DNA from 2 places in the Pseudarthrobacter sp. ATCC 49987 genome. Region 1 is predicted to be linked to the other one. Evidence: predicted binding sites of a transcription regulator. Region 1 holds the regulator's gene; the other holds the start of a gene.
What was found. Region 1 encodes Rex, which represses fermentation and respiration genes when NADH is low (regulators of the CRP and FNR family bind a similar motif). Its sites were predicted from a motif close to CTTGTGAANNNNTTCACAAG; they were not measured.
Positions count from the first base shown of each region.

Region 1 (7,316 bases):
GGTTGTTTGATGGCTCAGCATCGGCACACCGCCATGTCGTTCAGATGGGGCTGCCGTTCGCTTGAGTAAAGGAATAGGGAAATGTCTTCGGAGGCTAACTTCTCCAATGCGCGCTTCTTGACCGTGGCTGAGGTCGCGGATGTGATGCGCGTGTCCAAAATGACCGTGTATCGTCTTGTTCATTCCGGCGAGATGCCGGCTGTCCGTTTCGGGCGCTCCTACCGGGTGCCGGAAACCGCCGTCGAGCAGTACCTCAAGGGTGCTGTAGTCGACGGGCACACGGAAACAGCCTGATTCTTCGCGTCTTGTACGCCGGAATAACAACCTGCAGGCGCCCAGCGCGGCCTGCGGTCGTGGTGTGCCCCCGTTAGGCGGTACCCTGTTAAGGAACGTTTTACGTCATTGTAAGAACCTGTCAGTTGTACAGTCTGCTGCTTAGCCCGCGGACCCTTTCCAACAGGCAGGTACTGCATCTAGCCGGTAAGGAACTTTCGTGGGTTCAGTTATTAAGAAGCGTCGCAAGCGTATGGCCAAGAAGAAGCACCGCAAGCTGCTTCGCAAGACGCGCCACCAGCGTCGCAATAAGAAGTAGAGATACTTCACATCATGTGAATGCCCGTTGCCTTCCAGGCAGCGGGCATTTTCTTTGGCTTCGCGGCGGGTGCGGACGCGCGTGCGGGCGAGTGACGCGCATTCCGGCGGGCGACGCTCCTTCGGACGGGCCACGCGCTTTCGGACCGTCGACTCGCGTTTGCGCCGGCGCTACGCGGATCCGCGTAGCGCTTGGCAGGAAGCGTAGCGCCCGGCCGAAAGCGCAGCGGAAAGAGGCTGGCCGGGCAGGCTGGCTGGGGGCGGGTTAGACCGTGGGCCGCGGAAGCGGGAGAAGCCTCGATAGAGGCCGTCGATCGCCCCTCCGACCGTGGCGGCCTTGAGGCCCAGGATTGCCGCGCGGCGTCCGGAACGGAAATCGTAGACCGGTCAGTTGTGATCACGGGCGCCGCACCAGCTTCGGAAGGCCGACGGCGGAGAGCTGAGGCGGGCGACGCGCTTTCGGACAGTCGACTCGCGTTTGGGCCGGCGCTACGCGGATCCGCGTAGCGCTTGGCAGGAAGCGTAGCGCCCGGCTGAACGCGTAGCGGAAAGAGGCAGGCGCGCTGGGGTGCGGGTCAGACCGTGGGGCCGCGGAAGCGGGAGAAGCCCCGCCAGAGGCCGTAGATCGCCCCTCCGACGGTGGCGGCCTTGAGGCCCAGGGTTGCCGCGCGGCGTCCGGAACGGAAATCGTAGACCGGCCAGTTGTGATCACGGGCGTGGCGGCGGAGCCGGGAGTCGGGGTTGATGGCCACGGGATGTCCCACCATGCTCAGCAGCGGGATGTCGTTGTGCGAATCGCTATACGCCCAGCACCGCGCCAGGTCCAGTCCCTCGGCCTCGGCCACGGCGGTGACCGCCACGGCCTTGGCGGGGCCGTGCAGGATCTCGCCGACCAGCCGTCCGGTGTAGGAACCATCCATTATTTCGCCCACCGTGCCGAGGGCGCCGGTGAGGCCCAGCCTCGTGGAGATCACCGAGGCCACCTCGATCGGCGTGGCGGTCACGAGCCAGACCTTACGGCCCACCCGGAGGTGCTGCTCGGCCAGCGCCTTGGCCCCCGGCCAGATCCGGGATTCAATCATTTCGTCATAGACTTCTTCGCCGAGGGCCTCGATGTCCTCAACGGTGATACCGGAGGCGAGCGCCAGGGCGGTGTCGCGGACAGCGTGGACATCGTCCATGTTCTCCCCGCGGAGCACGAACATCAGTTGCTTCCAGGCGAACCCCGCCGCCTGTGGAATCGTGAAGGCCCCGCGCTGGTGCATCTTGCGGGCCACGTGGAATAGGCTGGCCCCGCGCATGAGGGTGTTGTCGACGTCGAAGAACGCGGCTTCGCCGTGCTGCGGTGCTGCAACAGGATCTGTGACCACAGCGGCGTACTTCTCTTCGGACATGCCACGAGTCTAGTCAACGCCGGAGCCAGTCCCGTCCCCCCGGGCCGCGGCGGCGCCCGGATGCTGCGGCGCGTCGACGCCGGAGCCAGTCCCGTCCCCCGGGCCGCGGCGGCGCCCGGATGCTGCGGCGCGTCGACGCCGGACGGGCCGCCGGGCTACCGTGGAACCATGCCCAGCCCCGACATCGTCCTCATCACCAAAGCTGACTGCCACCTCTGCTCGGCGGCGCGCGACGCCGTCGACCGCGTCACAAAGAACCTCGGGATCGGCTGGCGGGAGCAACCGGTGGACAACGACGTCGAACTGCGGGAACGCTTCGCCGAGGAGATTCCCGTGGTGCTGGTGGATGGCGTCCAGCGGGACTTTTGGAAGATCGACGAAGCCCGGCTGGAGCGGACGTTACGGCGGGCGCTGGGCCGGCAGGGCTGACCGGCCGGGGCTGTTGGAGGCGACTGCTTTGTCCGGCGAACTGCGGGGGCCCTAGAGTGGAAGTCACAACGCGACTCAATGGAGCAGATAGTGACTTCGCTGGACTCATCCCCCGACGCGATGCCGGGGGGATCCGGGACTGCCGCCAAGCAGATTCCGCCCGCGGCCGTGTCCCGGCTGACCATCTATCTGCGCGCCCTGACCACCCTGCTCGCCGAGGGTGTTGATCGGGTCTCGTCCGAATCCCTGGCCGAGGCCTCGGGCGTCAGCTCCTCGACTCTCCGCAAAGACCTTTCCTATGTGGGCTCCTACGGGACCCGTGGTGTCGGCTACGAAGTGCAGTACCTCAGCCGGCACATCGCCGCGGCGTTGGGCCTGACGCACGACTGGAAGGTCGCGATCGTCGGTGCCGGCAACCTGGGCAAGGCGCTGGCCCGGTACGGCGGCTTCGAATCCCGGGGCTTCGACATTGTCGCAATTTTCGATGCCGACCAGATGGTGGTCGGGAGCGAGGTGGGCTGGTTGCGTGTCAGCGATGCTGCCGACCTGGAACCGGTGCTGCAGCGGACGGGCGCCAACATGGTGGTACTCGCCCTGCCGGCTGCCGTGGCGCAGGACGTCTGCGACCGGGTGATTGCCGCCGGCGTGCGGAGCATCCTCAGTTTTGCCCCGGTGATGCTGCAGGTGCCGCCCGGGGTCAACCTGCGCAAGGTGGATATGGCCACCGAACTCCAGATCCTCGCCTATCACGCACAAAGGGCGCAGGACCCGGAGGATGCTGACTAGCTTTCAGTCAGCCCGTCCGGCTCCCGCGCCCTCTGCGCCGGTGCCTGGCTACTTGGTGTCGACCGTTAGTACGGTCGGCCCGGCTGTCCGTACGGGTTGGCGAACGGCTGCTGCTTGCTGAAGTACGGCGACGTTGCCGGCAGGTACAGCATCACAATGCCGGCGATGCCGAGGAGAACTGCCAGCGTGCCGAGGCTCAGCGGGTAGAGGCTGAAGATGGACAGGGCGGCGAAGACCGTGCCCAGGATCCGTGCCCAGTTCTTGCCTTTGCGCACGTTCAAGGCAACGAGGGCGTAGAGTCCGGCGCTGATCACAGCGAACACGACGATGCTCCCGACGAGGGCACCCCTGAGGTCCTCGAACCGTATTTCAGCACCGCTCGCGGCCATCTGCTGTTCGAACATGTCCCGCATGGCGGGGGAATCCAGCGTTCCGATCGCCAGCAGCAGCGAGATGACCCATACCGCGCCGGACGCAACGATGAGCCAAAAGGCCGTGTTCACCAGTTTGGGCATGCCGGGCGTGGCCTGCGGCTGCCCCGAGGGGTACTGGGCATAGGGGTACTGGGCATAGGGGGATTGGCCGTAGGCGGGCTGGTTGTACTGCGGCGGGTTCTGGCCGTACTGCGGAGGCTGGGGGGCCTGCTGCCCGTACTGCGGGGCGTTCTGGCCGTACTGCGGAGCCTGCTGCCCGTACGGCGGCGCGGACGGGGGCTGGCCGTACTGCGGTGCTCCCGGCGGCTGCTGGCCGTACTGCGGTGCGGAGGGCGGCTGCTCGCCGTACTGGGGTGCGTTCTGGCCGTAACGGGGTGCGGGCTGTGCGCCCGGCTCGGGGGAGTCCGGGTTCGACGGCGGGACTGGCGGGATGCTCATGGGCGTTCCTTTGCGTGGCGGTCTGGTTCGGATACCGGAAACAGATTCCTGCCCTGCCCCCAGCATGGTTTACTCCCACCGTACCGCGGGCCGGCGCGCGCGCGGATCATTCCGCAGGAGTATTCTCGGCGAACAAGGGGCGGGTGCCTGATGCTGCACAAGCGCAGGTCAGGCCCAGGTTGAACTTAGATCCGGCGCGGGGCGGGCGCGGATCAGCTGCGGCCCCGGAGCGAGGCGAACCACGCCTGGGAGTTGGGCATCCACATCAGTGCGGCGGCCGCCAGGCTGACGATGAAGCTCGGCCAGCTGCCTCCGCCCCGGCCTTCCGCCGCGCTGGTGTTGAGGACGGCAAGCAGCAGGGAAATGCCGGCAACTATTGTGAGGGCGAAGCGGGCCCACTCGCGGCCCTCCTTCATCTTCATGGCCAGGATGACCTGAGCCGCCGCAAGGGCCAGTGCCACCAGCACCAGCAGGAGCACCACGAACCCCAGGCCCGGAACGACGGCCAGGAGCACGAACGACCCAAAGAGGCCGATCACTCCGCCGAGCAAACCCAGCAGCCCGCCGATGAGCCAGATCCAGTAGGACACTTTCAGCTCGGTCGGCAGCCAGGTGACCGTGAACATGCCGGCGAATCCGCCGCGGGGCATCACGTCGTTGAAGTTTTGCGGCCGGTCCGTGGGCAGCTCAAAGCGGAATCCGCCGGGCTGGGGTGCCTGATGGCCGGGCGGCTGGTATCCCGGCGGCGGGGCCTGATAGCCCGGCAACTGGTAGCCGGGCAGGGGCGTGACTGGCGGCGGCTCGTAACCTGCCGGTGGAACATTGCCCGCCTGCGGGGGCTGGGCACCCGGCTGATGCGGTGGAGGTACCTCATTAGGGTTGCTCATGGCTCTCACTGTAGACCGCGAATGTGCCGGTATCGAGGGAATTTGAGCATGTTGCGGGGCATGTCGGGGTGGCCCCGGGCCCGCGCCTGGACGCGGCCCTGCAGGGCTCTGCTGAAGACGCATTTGCCGTGGCGGCAGCAGCTCCCGGTTAAACGCAAGACCCCGCTCCGTCACACGGACGGAACGGGGTGCCCGGCGCCGGAAGCCGCCGGCCGGGCCGGTCCTGGGGACCGGCCCGGCCAAGCGTTGCAGACTAGGCTGCGGGGGCGATGAAGGCCAGTTCGAGGTTGACGGCAACCTTGTCGCTGACGAGCACGCCGCCGGCTTCGAGGACTGCGTTCCAGGTCAGGCCGAAGTCCTTGCGGCTGATAGTGGTCTCAGCGGAGAGGCCTGCGCGGGTCATGCCGAACGGGTCGACGGCAACGCCGTTGAACTCGGTTTCGAGGGCCACCGGACGGGTAACGCCCTTGATGGTGAGCTCGCCCTGGAGCTCGTACGCGTCACCCTTGGGGACGATGCTGTTGGAAACGAAGGAGATTTCCGGGAACTTCTCGACGTCGAAGAAGTCTTCGCCGCGGACATGGCCGTCGCGGTTGGCGTCGCCGGAGTCGAAGCTCGCGGTCTTGATCGTGGCGTTGACCTTCGAGTCCGCGACGTTCTCGGCGAGGTCCAGGGTGGCTTCTGCATCCTTGAACTGGCCGCGGACCTTGCTGATGCCCGCGTGGCGGACGGTGAAGGCAATCTCACTGTGGGAGTTGTCGAGGGTCCAGGTGCCGGTGGTGACGTTGGCGGGAAGTGCCATGGTGTTGCTCCTTGAGTCGGGTGGGTCGTGCGGTGGGTCTGATCGTCAGTTGAAGCCTCATTTGTTGAAGTCTCAACCAACTGCTTCACCCAGTATAAACATGCATTTGCATCTTTTATTCCAACTCCGGGGAACATTTCTGAAAACTCTTGAGTTCTACTTCCTGTAGAAGATTTCGTCATTACCCTGCCCTTTGAGAAACTGGTACACATGCCCCAAGCCACTGTCCATTTGCTCCGCCACGGCGAGGTCTACAATCCCGATGGCGTCCTGTACGGCAGGCTGCCCGAATTCCACTTGTCCGAGCTCGGCCGGGAGATGGCCCGGACGCTGGCGGAGCACTTCAGCGCCCGGTCCGCGCAGGGAGCGAAGATCGTCCACCTCGCCGCCTCGCCGCTGACCCGCGCGCAGGAGACGGCGCAGCCCATCTCCGAGGCGCTCCACCTCGAGGTCACCACCGAGGACCGGATCATCGAGGCCGCCAATTACTTCGAGGGCCTCCACGTCGACAAGGCCGAGATCCTCAAGCCGAAGCACTGGCCCATGCTGCGCAACCCGTTCCGGCCCTCCTGGGGTGAGCCCTACAAGGACCAGGCCGCCCGGGTCATCGCCGCGGTTCAGGACGCCCGGCTGCGGGCCGTCGAACTCGGCGGCGAGGGCGCGGAGGCCATCCTTGTGAGCCATCAGCTGCCCATCTGGGCCACCCGGCTCAGCGCCGAGGGCAAGCCGCTGTGGCATGATCCGCGCAAACGCGAATGCACCCTCACCTCGGTCACCTCCCTGGTCTTCGACGACGACGGAACCCTCCTGCGGGTCGAGTACAGCGAGCCCGCAGCCGCCCTTCTTCCCGGTGCCTCCAGCACCCCCGGAGCTTGAGCATGACCAGAAACAAGGAAAACGCGTCACCCGTCTCACGCCGCAGCGTCCTGACCGCGGGCGGTGCGGCGCTCGCCGTCGTACTGGGTCTCTCCGGCTGCGCCCAGGAGGATGCCCTGGCCCAGCAGGCCAGGGCCGGCGACAACAAGAACTATGTGGCCGGCGACGGTTCGGTGACGGAATTCGCCGTGGCGGACCGCAAGAGCCCCATTGCCATCAAGGGCACGCTCTTCGACGGCACCGCGGTGACTGCCGAGGCTTTCCAGGGCCAGGTGACCGTACTCAACTTCTGGTTCGCGGCCTGCGCGCCGTGCCGGGTGGAGGCGCCCTCGCTGGAGGAGCTGCACCAGGAGTTCAAGAGCCAGGGTGTGCAGTTCTTCGGGGTCAATCTCCGGGACGAGAAGGCCACCGCAGAAGCATTCGACAAGACGTTCAACCTGACCTACCCAAGCTTCAATGACAAGGACGGCGCCGTGCTGCTGGCCGTGTCCGGCCTGGTTCCGCCGGGGGCCGTGCCCACCACCCTCGTGCTCGACAAGCAGGGCCGCGTGGCGTCCCGTGTCCTCGGCGAGATCCAGAAGGGCACCCTCAAGTCCCTCATCGCCGCTGCTGTGGCCGAGTAACGGACAGGCCAGCCACCGTGAACAGCCCCTTCGCCGAAGCCATCCTGAGCGGTTCG
Region 1 covers NZ_JAABNS010000001.1:341,224-348,539, forward strand. The annotation lists gene GXK59_RS01615 (helix-turn-helix domain-containing protein) at 82-294, shown strand; gene GXK59_RS01620 (30S ribosomal protein bS22) at 494-592, shown strand; partial or broken gene GXK59_RS20550 (HAD-IB family hydrolase) at 862-978, opposite strand; gene GXK59_RS01625 (HAD family hydrolase) at 1,167-1,985, opposite strand; gene GXK59_RS01630 (glutaredoxin family protein) at 2,154-2,414, shown strand; gene GXK59_RS01635 (redox-sensing transcriptional repressor Rex) at 2,505-3,200, shown strand; gene GXK59_RS01640 (hypothetical protein) at 3,266-4,072, opposite strand; gene GXK59_RS20555 (hypothetical protein) at 4,285-4,959, opposite strand; gene GXK59_RS01650 (YceI family protein) at 5,213-5,761, opposite strand; gene GXK59_RS01655 (histidine phosphatase family protein) at 5,972-6,637, shown strand; gene GXK59_RS01660 (TlpA family protein disulfide reductase) at 6,640-7,260, shown strand; gene GXK59_RS01665 (cytochrome c biogenesis CcdA family protein) at 7,278-7,316, shown strand, end outside.

Region 2 (7,316 bases), 990 kb from region 1:
CATGGTCCGGAACGTAACGGAAAAGATCCCGTGGGGGGCGCGTGTAGTTGACGGCCTTCGGTCGTTCCGGCAGGGTCACCGGCTCCATCCGGACTTCGGTGTAATCGATGCTGGAGAGCAGGTGGGCGATCATGTTGATCCGTGCGCGGCGTTTGTCCTCCGCCTCGACCACAAACCAGGGCGATTCGGCGGTATCTGTCTGCATGAACATGTCATCCTTGGCCCGGGAGTAGTCCTCCCACCGGAGGATTGCCTCCCGGTCCATCGGCGAGAGTTTCCATTGCCGCAACGGGTCATCCATCCGGGACTTGAAGCGCCGCTCCTGTTCCGCATGGCTGATCGAGAACCAGTACTTGAACAGCAGGATCCCGTCCTGGACCAGCAGGCGTTCAAAGACCGGGCATTGGGCCATAAAACGCTTGTGTTCCGTGGGCGTGCAGAATCCCATCACATGTTCGACGCCGGCGCGGTTGTACCAGGAGCGGTCCATCAGGACGATCTCCCCCGCGGCGGGAAGATGCTCCACGTAGCGCTGGAAATACCATTCACCGCGCTGCCGCTCCGTCGGGGCCGGCAGCGCCACGATGCGGGCAACGCGCGGATTCAGGTATTCGGTGACCCGCTTGATTGCGCTGCCCTTGCCGGCGGCGTCGCGTCCCTCAAAAATCACCAGCACACGCGCGCCCGTGCTGCGGACCCATTCCTGGAGCGCGACGAGCTCGGCCTGGAGCCGGAAGAGTTCGGCCTCGTAAACGCTGAGGGCCAGCCGCCCTTGCCCGTTTGAATCGGGTCCCTTGCTGCCCTTCCGGCCAGACTGTACCTTGCCGGAGCCGGCCTTGCCGTCGCCGCCCTTGCGATGTGCCATGGTTCCCGTTCCACTCGTGACCGCGGACTTTCGTCGCGCCCATCCTGCCGCGCCCATTCTCGCGGAGCAGCCGACCGGCCACAAGGGGACGTCCTGCCCCGGGACACCAGCAACCCCGTGCTCCTATGCTTGGGCCATGGAACCCCCCAGACCGATGGCGATGCAGCCCATCCTCACGCTCACCATAAACCCCGCACTGGACGTCAGCACCACCACCGAGCGCGTCATCAGCGGCCACAAGCTGCGCTGCGGCACCAGCCGCCTCGACCCCGGCGGTGGCGGCGTAAACGTGTCCCGGGTGGTGCAGCGCCTCGGCGGCCGGACCCTGGCGGTCTACACCGCCGGCGGACCCACCGGAGAGGCCTACCGCCGCCTCATCGAAGCCGAACGCGTCCCCACCCTGGCCGTGCCGATCCACGGGAGTACCCGCGAGGACTTCACAGTTGATGAGACGACGACGGGAAAACAGTTCCGCTTCGTGCTGCAGGGCCCCGAGCTGAGTGAGCCCGAGTGGCGCTTATGCCTGGCGCTCGTGGCGGACTCGATCCCGGTGGGCGGGTATGTCGTGGCCAGCGGCAGCCTTCCGCCGGGCGTTCCGGAGGACTTTTACGCCCAGGTGGCCCGGCTGGCGCGCCAGCGGGATGCCCGCTGCATTGTGGACGCCTCCGGACCGGCGCTGGCCGACGCCCTCGCCGAGGGGGTGTTCCTGGTCAAGCCGAGCCGCCGGGAGTTGGGGCTGCACTTCGGAACGACCCTGGATAGCGACGAAAGCCAGGTCGAGGCGGCCGCGGCACTGGTCGCGGACGGCTCCGCGGAACACGTCGCACTGACCCTCGGCGGCGAGGGAGCCGTGCTCGCCTCGAAATCCGGGATCCTGCGGCTGGCCGTGCCCCGGGTGAAGGTGACAAGCACCGTCGGAGCCGGCGACAGCTTCCTGGCCGCGTTCGTGCTCCGCCTGGCCCAGGGCCGAACCCTTGAGGACGCGCTCCGGGCCGCCGTCGCCGCCGGTAGCGCCACGGTGACCACGTCCGCCACCGAACTCTGCCACCGCGAGGATGTGGAACGGCTGGAAGCCGAACTCGCCGCCCAAGACGGGAATGCAGGCGGGGCCGCCGAGTGAAGCCGGGACCGGTCCGCCTGGCGCTCGGGCTGCTGCTTGTTGTGGGAACGGCCGGCTGCTCTGGCTCCGTGCCAAACGCCTGCCCTGCCCTTGCGTGGTTCAACTCCCTCACGGTGTCGCTCGATGGCAACGTTGGGAAGGTTAGCCTGGTTGAGTTCTGCGCGGCGGACGCCTGCTCCGTCCGCGCCGATGGCCCGGTCCGAATTCCTGAGACCTCTGTCAGCCCCGGCGCCGTGCCCGGGCCGGCCACATCCCTGCCGGTCACGCCGGACCCAACTGCGTCCGGGGCAGCCGCGTCCGGGCGGCCCTACAGTCCCTTCACAGCGTCCCGGGTCGACGACCGGACCTGGAAGGTCAGCCTGATGATGCGGTCGCCGGAGACGGTGACCATCAAGGCATATTCCGCAGACGGGAGCGTCCTGGCCCAGCGCGAGGTGCAGCTGGACTGGACCCGGGTGGGCGGCAGCGAGGCATGCGGCGGACCCGAGACTGCCGGCCCTGTCAGGCTCGTCATCTAGGCGGACTCCGGTCCCGCGTCCGGTCGCCGCCCGCCCAGGCAAAGGACCATGTGGTTAGCCCTGGACCAGGGTCAGCAGCTCGACGACCTGGTAGGCATCATGACCGGGGACCACGTTGTGCATGGTGATGCGCCCCTCCGCCGGGCTGATGTGGATCTGCCAGCCCCAGTCCGGGCCGGTCGGGGCGGAGTAGGAGCCGTTCAGGCGGAGCACGCCGTCCTCGCCGACGCCGCCGCTCAGGTCCATCCACGCCGGCCCTGTGTGCCAGGAGTCGACCCACACCGCCTTCGACTCCCCGTCCGCGGTGGCTCCGCCCAGCAGCAGGAGACCGTCCTGGGCTTTGTCCGCGTCGGACCACGTGTAGGCGATGGTCCCGAAGTGCGCCGCTGTCACGCTCACCGTCGCGGTGGCTGCCGACTCCTGGTACTCGTCCGTCGGCATGATGCGGAGGCGGTTGGTGCCCTGCCGGCTGCCCAGCAGCGGTGTCAAGTATTCGACAATATCCATGGCTGCAGTCTACTGAGCGGCCGCGACAATCGTCTGCTGTCCGGGGCAGGAGGACAGGACCCGCTTCATGGCGTCCTTCTCCGCCGGAGTGACCCATAACAGGTACGCTGCCTTCACCGAGATCTGCCGGGCGACATAGTGGCAGCGGAAGGCTTTGTTCGGCGGAAGCCAGGTGGCGGCGTCGGACGCGCCCTTGTCCTGGTTGGCCGGGCCGTCGACTGCGATGAGGTTAAGCGGATCGTTCGCCAGATCCTCGCGTTGCCCGGCAGTCAACTGCTGGGCTCCCTTCTGCCAGGCGTCCCCCAGTGCGACGACATGGTCGATCTGCACGGCCTTGCTGCTGTCCGCTCCCCGGCTAAACGTGATCTGCCGGCCCGTGTACGGTTCCCGGAGCGTCCCGGCGGCCACGCGGCAACCGGATTCCTTGGTAAACCCGGCTCCCGTCAGGTCGCGGCGGAGGATGTCGTTGCGGGTATCGCAACCGTTGCGGTCCACGTCCAGCCAGGCCTGGCCGAAGGCGCTGCGGTCGTAGTTGTCCTGGGCCGCCCGACCCTTGACCGTAAGCGTGTCCAGCAGCGCCGCGGCTGAGCCGGCCGGAACCAGCCGCACGGAAGCGACGGCGTTCATCCAGCCGGCTGCCAGCACAGGCGCCTCGCTGGGTCCGTCGGTCGGGTCGACGGCGCCAAACTGCCCGGCGGTGAAGAACCACCCGAGCACCGCGACAACGGTGAGTGCCGCGGCAGCCAGTAGGGCCCACGCCTGGCGGGACCGCCGTCGTGCCTGCCGGAACTCCGGCCACGTGAGCGTCAATCCGGCACCCGGGCAGCGTGCTTGAATCCGGAGAGTTCCGGGGCGGGACTAGTTCTTTCCACCCCCGAAGCCTAGGCCGGGCCTCAGACTCTGCGGGGGTTGTCCACAGTGTGGAGGACAGGTAGCCCGCTAGTTCTCCTTCGTCACGCGCACAAGGTCTTCATTGGCAAGGGCCAGGAGCGATTCGAGTTGCCCGACCCGCGCCTCGTCGACCTCACCGGCCGCATACTTGGCGCGGGCGTCGTCGAGGAGCCGCTTGGCTTCCTTGGCGTTCCGCCGCGCTACGTCCAGGGCGTGTTCCAGGGTGGTTTCGTGCTCTACTGCCGGGTTCTGTTCCATTGCACCATTGTGGTGCCCTTTCCCGGCCGATTCCAGAGGATCGGCCGGGAAAGGCGGAACAGAGTTCGCAGGATGTGCCGTCAGGCCTGGACCTCGACGGGCAGGCCGGCTGCCTCCAGCGTTGCTGCCGCGTCCTTGGCGGGGAACGACGGCGGGTTCACGCCGGCCATTTCCTCCATGACACGGACCACCTGGCAGCTGTAGCCGAACTCGTTGTCGTACCAGACGTAGAGGATGACGTTCTTGTCGTTGGAGATGGTGGCCAGGCCGTCGACGATGCCTGCCCGGCGGGAGCCGACGAAGTCGGTGGAGACCACCTCGGGTGAATCGATGTAGTCGACCTGCTTCCGCAGCTCCGAGTGCAGCGACATCTCCCGCAGGTAGTCGTTGACCTCATCCTTGGTGGTGCTGTTTTCCAGGCTCAGGTTCAGGATGGCCAGGGACACGTCCGGGGTGGGGACCCGGATCGAGCTTCCCGACAGTTTGCCGAGGAGCTCCGGCAGGGCCTTGGCTACTGCCGTGGCGGCACCGGTCTCGGTGATGACCATGTTCAGCGCGGCGGAGCGTCCGCGGCGGTCGCCCTTGTGGAAGTTGTCGATCAGGTTCTGGTCGTTGGTGAAGGAGTGGACGGTCTCCACGTGGCCGTGCACCACGCCGTAACGGTCGTTGATCGCTTTCAGGACGGGGGTGATGGCATTGGTGGTGCAGGAAGCCGCGGAGACGATCTTGTCCGCATCGGTGATCGTTGCGTGGTTGATGCCGTGCACGATGTTCTTGAGATCACCCTTGCCCGGAGCCGTGAGCAGAACCCGGGAAACGCCCTTGCTCTTGAGGTGTTGGGAGAGGCCTTCGGCGTCGCGCCAGCGTCCCGTATTGTCGACGACGAGTGCGTCGTGGATGCCGTAGGCGGTGTAGTCGACAGTGGCGGGGTTGTCCGAGTAGATGACCTGGATCTGGACACCGTTGGCGGTGATGGTGTCGTTCTCGAGGTCCACCTTGATGGTGCCTTCGAAGGAGCCGTGGACCGAGTCGCGGCGCAGCAGGCTGGCGCGCTTGGCGAGGTCGTTGTCCGAGCCGCGGCGGACCACGATCGCCCGCAGCCGCAGGCCGTGCCCGCCGCCGGCCTTTTCGACCAGGAGTCGGGCCAGGAGCCGCCCGATGCGGCCGAAGCCGTAGAGGACGACGTCGGTGCTGGTGCGGTCGTCGCCGCCACGCTTGCCAACAACCTCGGCGAGTTCCTCGCGGAGAAACTCGTCCAGGGTGGCACCGTTGCCCTCGACGCGGTACTTCTCGGTGAGGCGTGCAATGTCGATGGCCGCGGCGCCGAGGTCCAGCTTGGTCAGGGCGTCCAGCAGCGGGGCGGTCTCTTCGAGACGCAGTTCTTCCTTGCTCATCCGGCGGGCGAAGCGGTGCGCCTTGAGGATGTTCATGGTGGACTTGTTGATCAGGCTGCGGCCGTGAATGGACGTGACCACGTTGTTCTCGCGGTACAGCTGGCCGATTACCGGGATCATGGCCTCGGCGAGCGCCTCCCGGCCCATCCACGTATCAAGACAAGAATCTGACGTCTGGCTCACAGAAATACCTTCCTAGAATCCACCACATACGGCGTCGTATGCGGAAGTCGGCTGCCGGAGGGTGTCCGGAACCTCGGCTCCGGGGATTCGGTCCACCCCGGGTGCCTGTGTCGAGCAAAGAAAAGCCGCCGGCTGCGAACGCAGACCCGGCGGCAGAACTTCTACGTTCACCGTCCATTCTACTGGCGGTCCGGCACGGTCCGGTGCCCGGTGACGCGTGAAATGACTCACACGGCGCTGGGGGCCGGCTGGGACCACGGGCACTTCCGGTCTACTACCTGGCGTCCTGGAGAATCATGTCGACGGCTTTTTCCGCGATCATGATGGTCGGTGCCTGAGTGTTGGCACTCACGAGCCGCGGCATGATCGAGGAGTCAACCACGCGCAATCCCTCGAGCCCGTGGACCTTGAGCCGCGGCGAGACCACAGATTCATCGGTGGTTCCCATGGCACAGGTTCCGACGGGGTGGTACGAGGTCCGGCCGAAGGAGCGGACGAATTTCACGTACTCGTCGCGGGTTTCCACCCGGGAGCCGTCGCCAATGTGCTCCGCCTTGGTGAGTGCCGCCATCGACGACTGCTCCATGATCTGACGGCTCTGCTGCACCCCGGCGATGGCCATTTCAAGGTCGTAGTCGTCGGCGAGGTAGTTCGGATCAATAAGGGGTGCTTTGCCCGGGTCCGAGGACACGGGACGAACTGTTCCCCGGCTCCGGGGCCGCAGGAAGTACGAGTTCAGCGTGGCACCGAAGCCGGGTTTCAATGCGGCGGCGCCGGTCCCCATCCGCGCGGCGGGGAGGAAGTGGAACTGCAGGTCGGGGGTCCTCTCGTCCTTGTTGGCGTAACTGAAGCCTCCGGCCTCGACAAGGGTTGAAGCGAACGGTCCCGAACGGAAGGCGAGGTACTCGACGCCGGCCAGGACGGTGGCCGGGCGGACCTGGTTGAGCCGGTCCAGGCTGTGGTAGTCCGTGAGTTCGTAGACGATGTCGACGTCGCAGTGGTCCTGCAGGTTCTTTCCCACGCCGGGCAGGGCATGGATGGTATCGATGCCGGCCGCGACGAGATCTTCGGGGTCGCCGATGCCCGAAAGCTGCAGCAGCTTGGGCGAGCCGAAGGCACCGGCGGAGACAATCACCTCACGGTTTGCCGTGTACGTGCGCGCGTTGCCGCCTTCGATCGCCTGGACTCCGACGGCCCGGCCATTCTTGACGATCACCTTGGAGACGGTCACGTTGGCGCGGACGGTGAGATTGCTCCGCTTGCGGGCCGGCTTGAGGTAGGCGACCGCCGCGCTACACCGGCGGCCGTTCTTCGTGGTGGTCTGGTAGAAGCCGACGCCGTACTGCTCGGCCCCGTTGAAATCGCTGTTGTAGGGCAGCCCGAACTCCTGGCCCGCCTTGACGAAGGCCGCCGAGAGCTTATGCGGACGCAGGAGGTCGGAGACTCCGAGCGGGCCCAGGGTTCCATGGTGCGGTGCCGAGAGCCGGCTGTTGGACTCCGAACGGACGAAGTACTTGCTCACCTCGTCACCGGACCAGCCTTCGCAGCCATAGTCCGTGACCCAGTTGTCGTAGTCCTCG
Region 2 covers NZ_JAABNS010000001.1:1,331,582-1,338,897, reverse strand. The annotation lists gene ppk2 (polyphosphate kinase 2) at 1-865, opposite strand, end outside; gene GXK59_RS06360 (1-phosphofructokinase family hexose kinase) at 1,002-1,985, shown strand; gene GXK59_RS06355 (hypothetical protein) at 2,054-2,503, shown strand; gene GXK59_RS06350 (DUF1579 domain-containing protein) at 2,558-3,010, opposite strand; gene GXK59_RS06345 (HNH endonuclease family protein) at 3,020-3,820, opposite strand; gene GXK59_RS06340 (hypothetical protein) at 3,950-4,159, opposite strand; gene GXK59_RS06335 (glyceraldehyde-3-phosphate dehydrogenase) at 4,240-5,736, opposite strand; gene GXK59_RS06330 (GMC family oxidoreductase) at 6,011-7,316, opposite strand, start outside.
Region 2: GXK59_RS06335 (glyceraldehyde-3-phosphate dehydrogenase) is a predicted target of Rex. The motif match lies at 5,951-5,970, and genes of this name have one in related genera.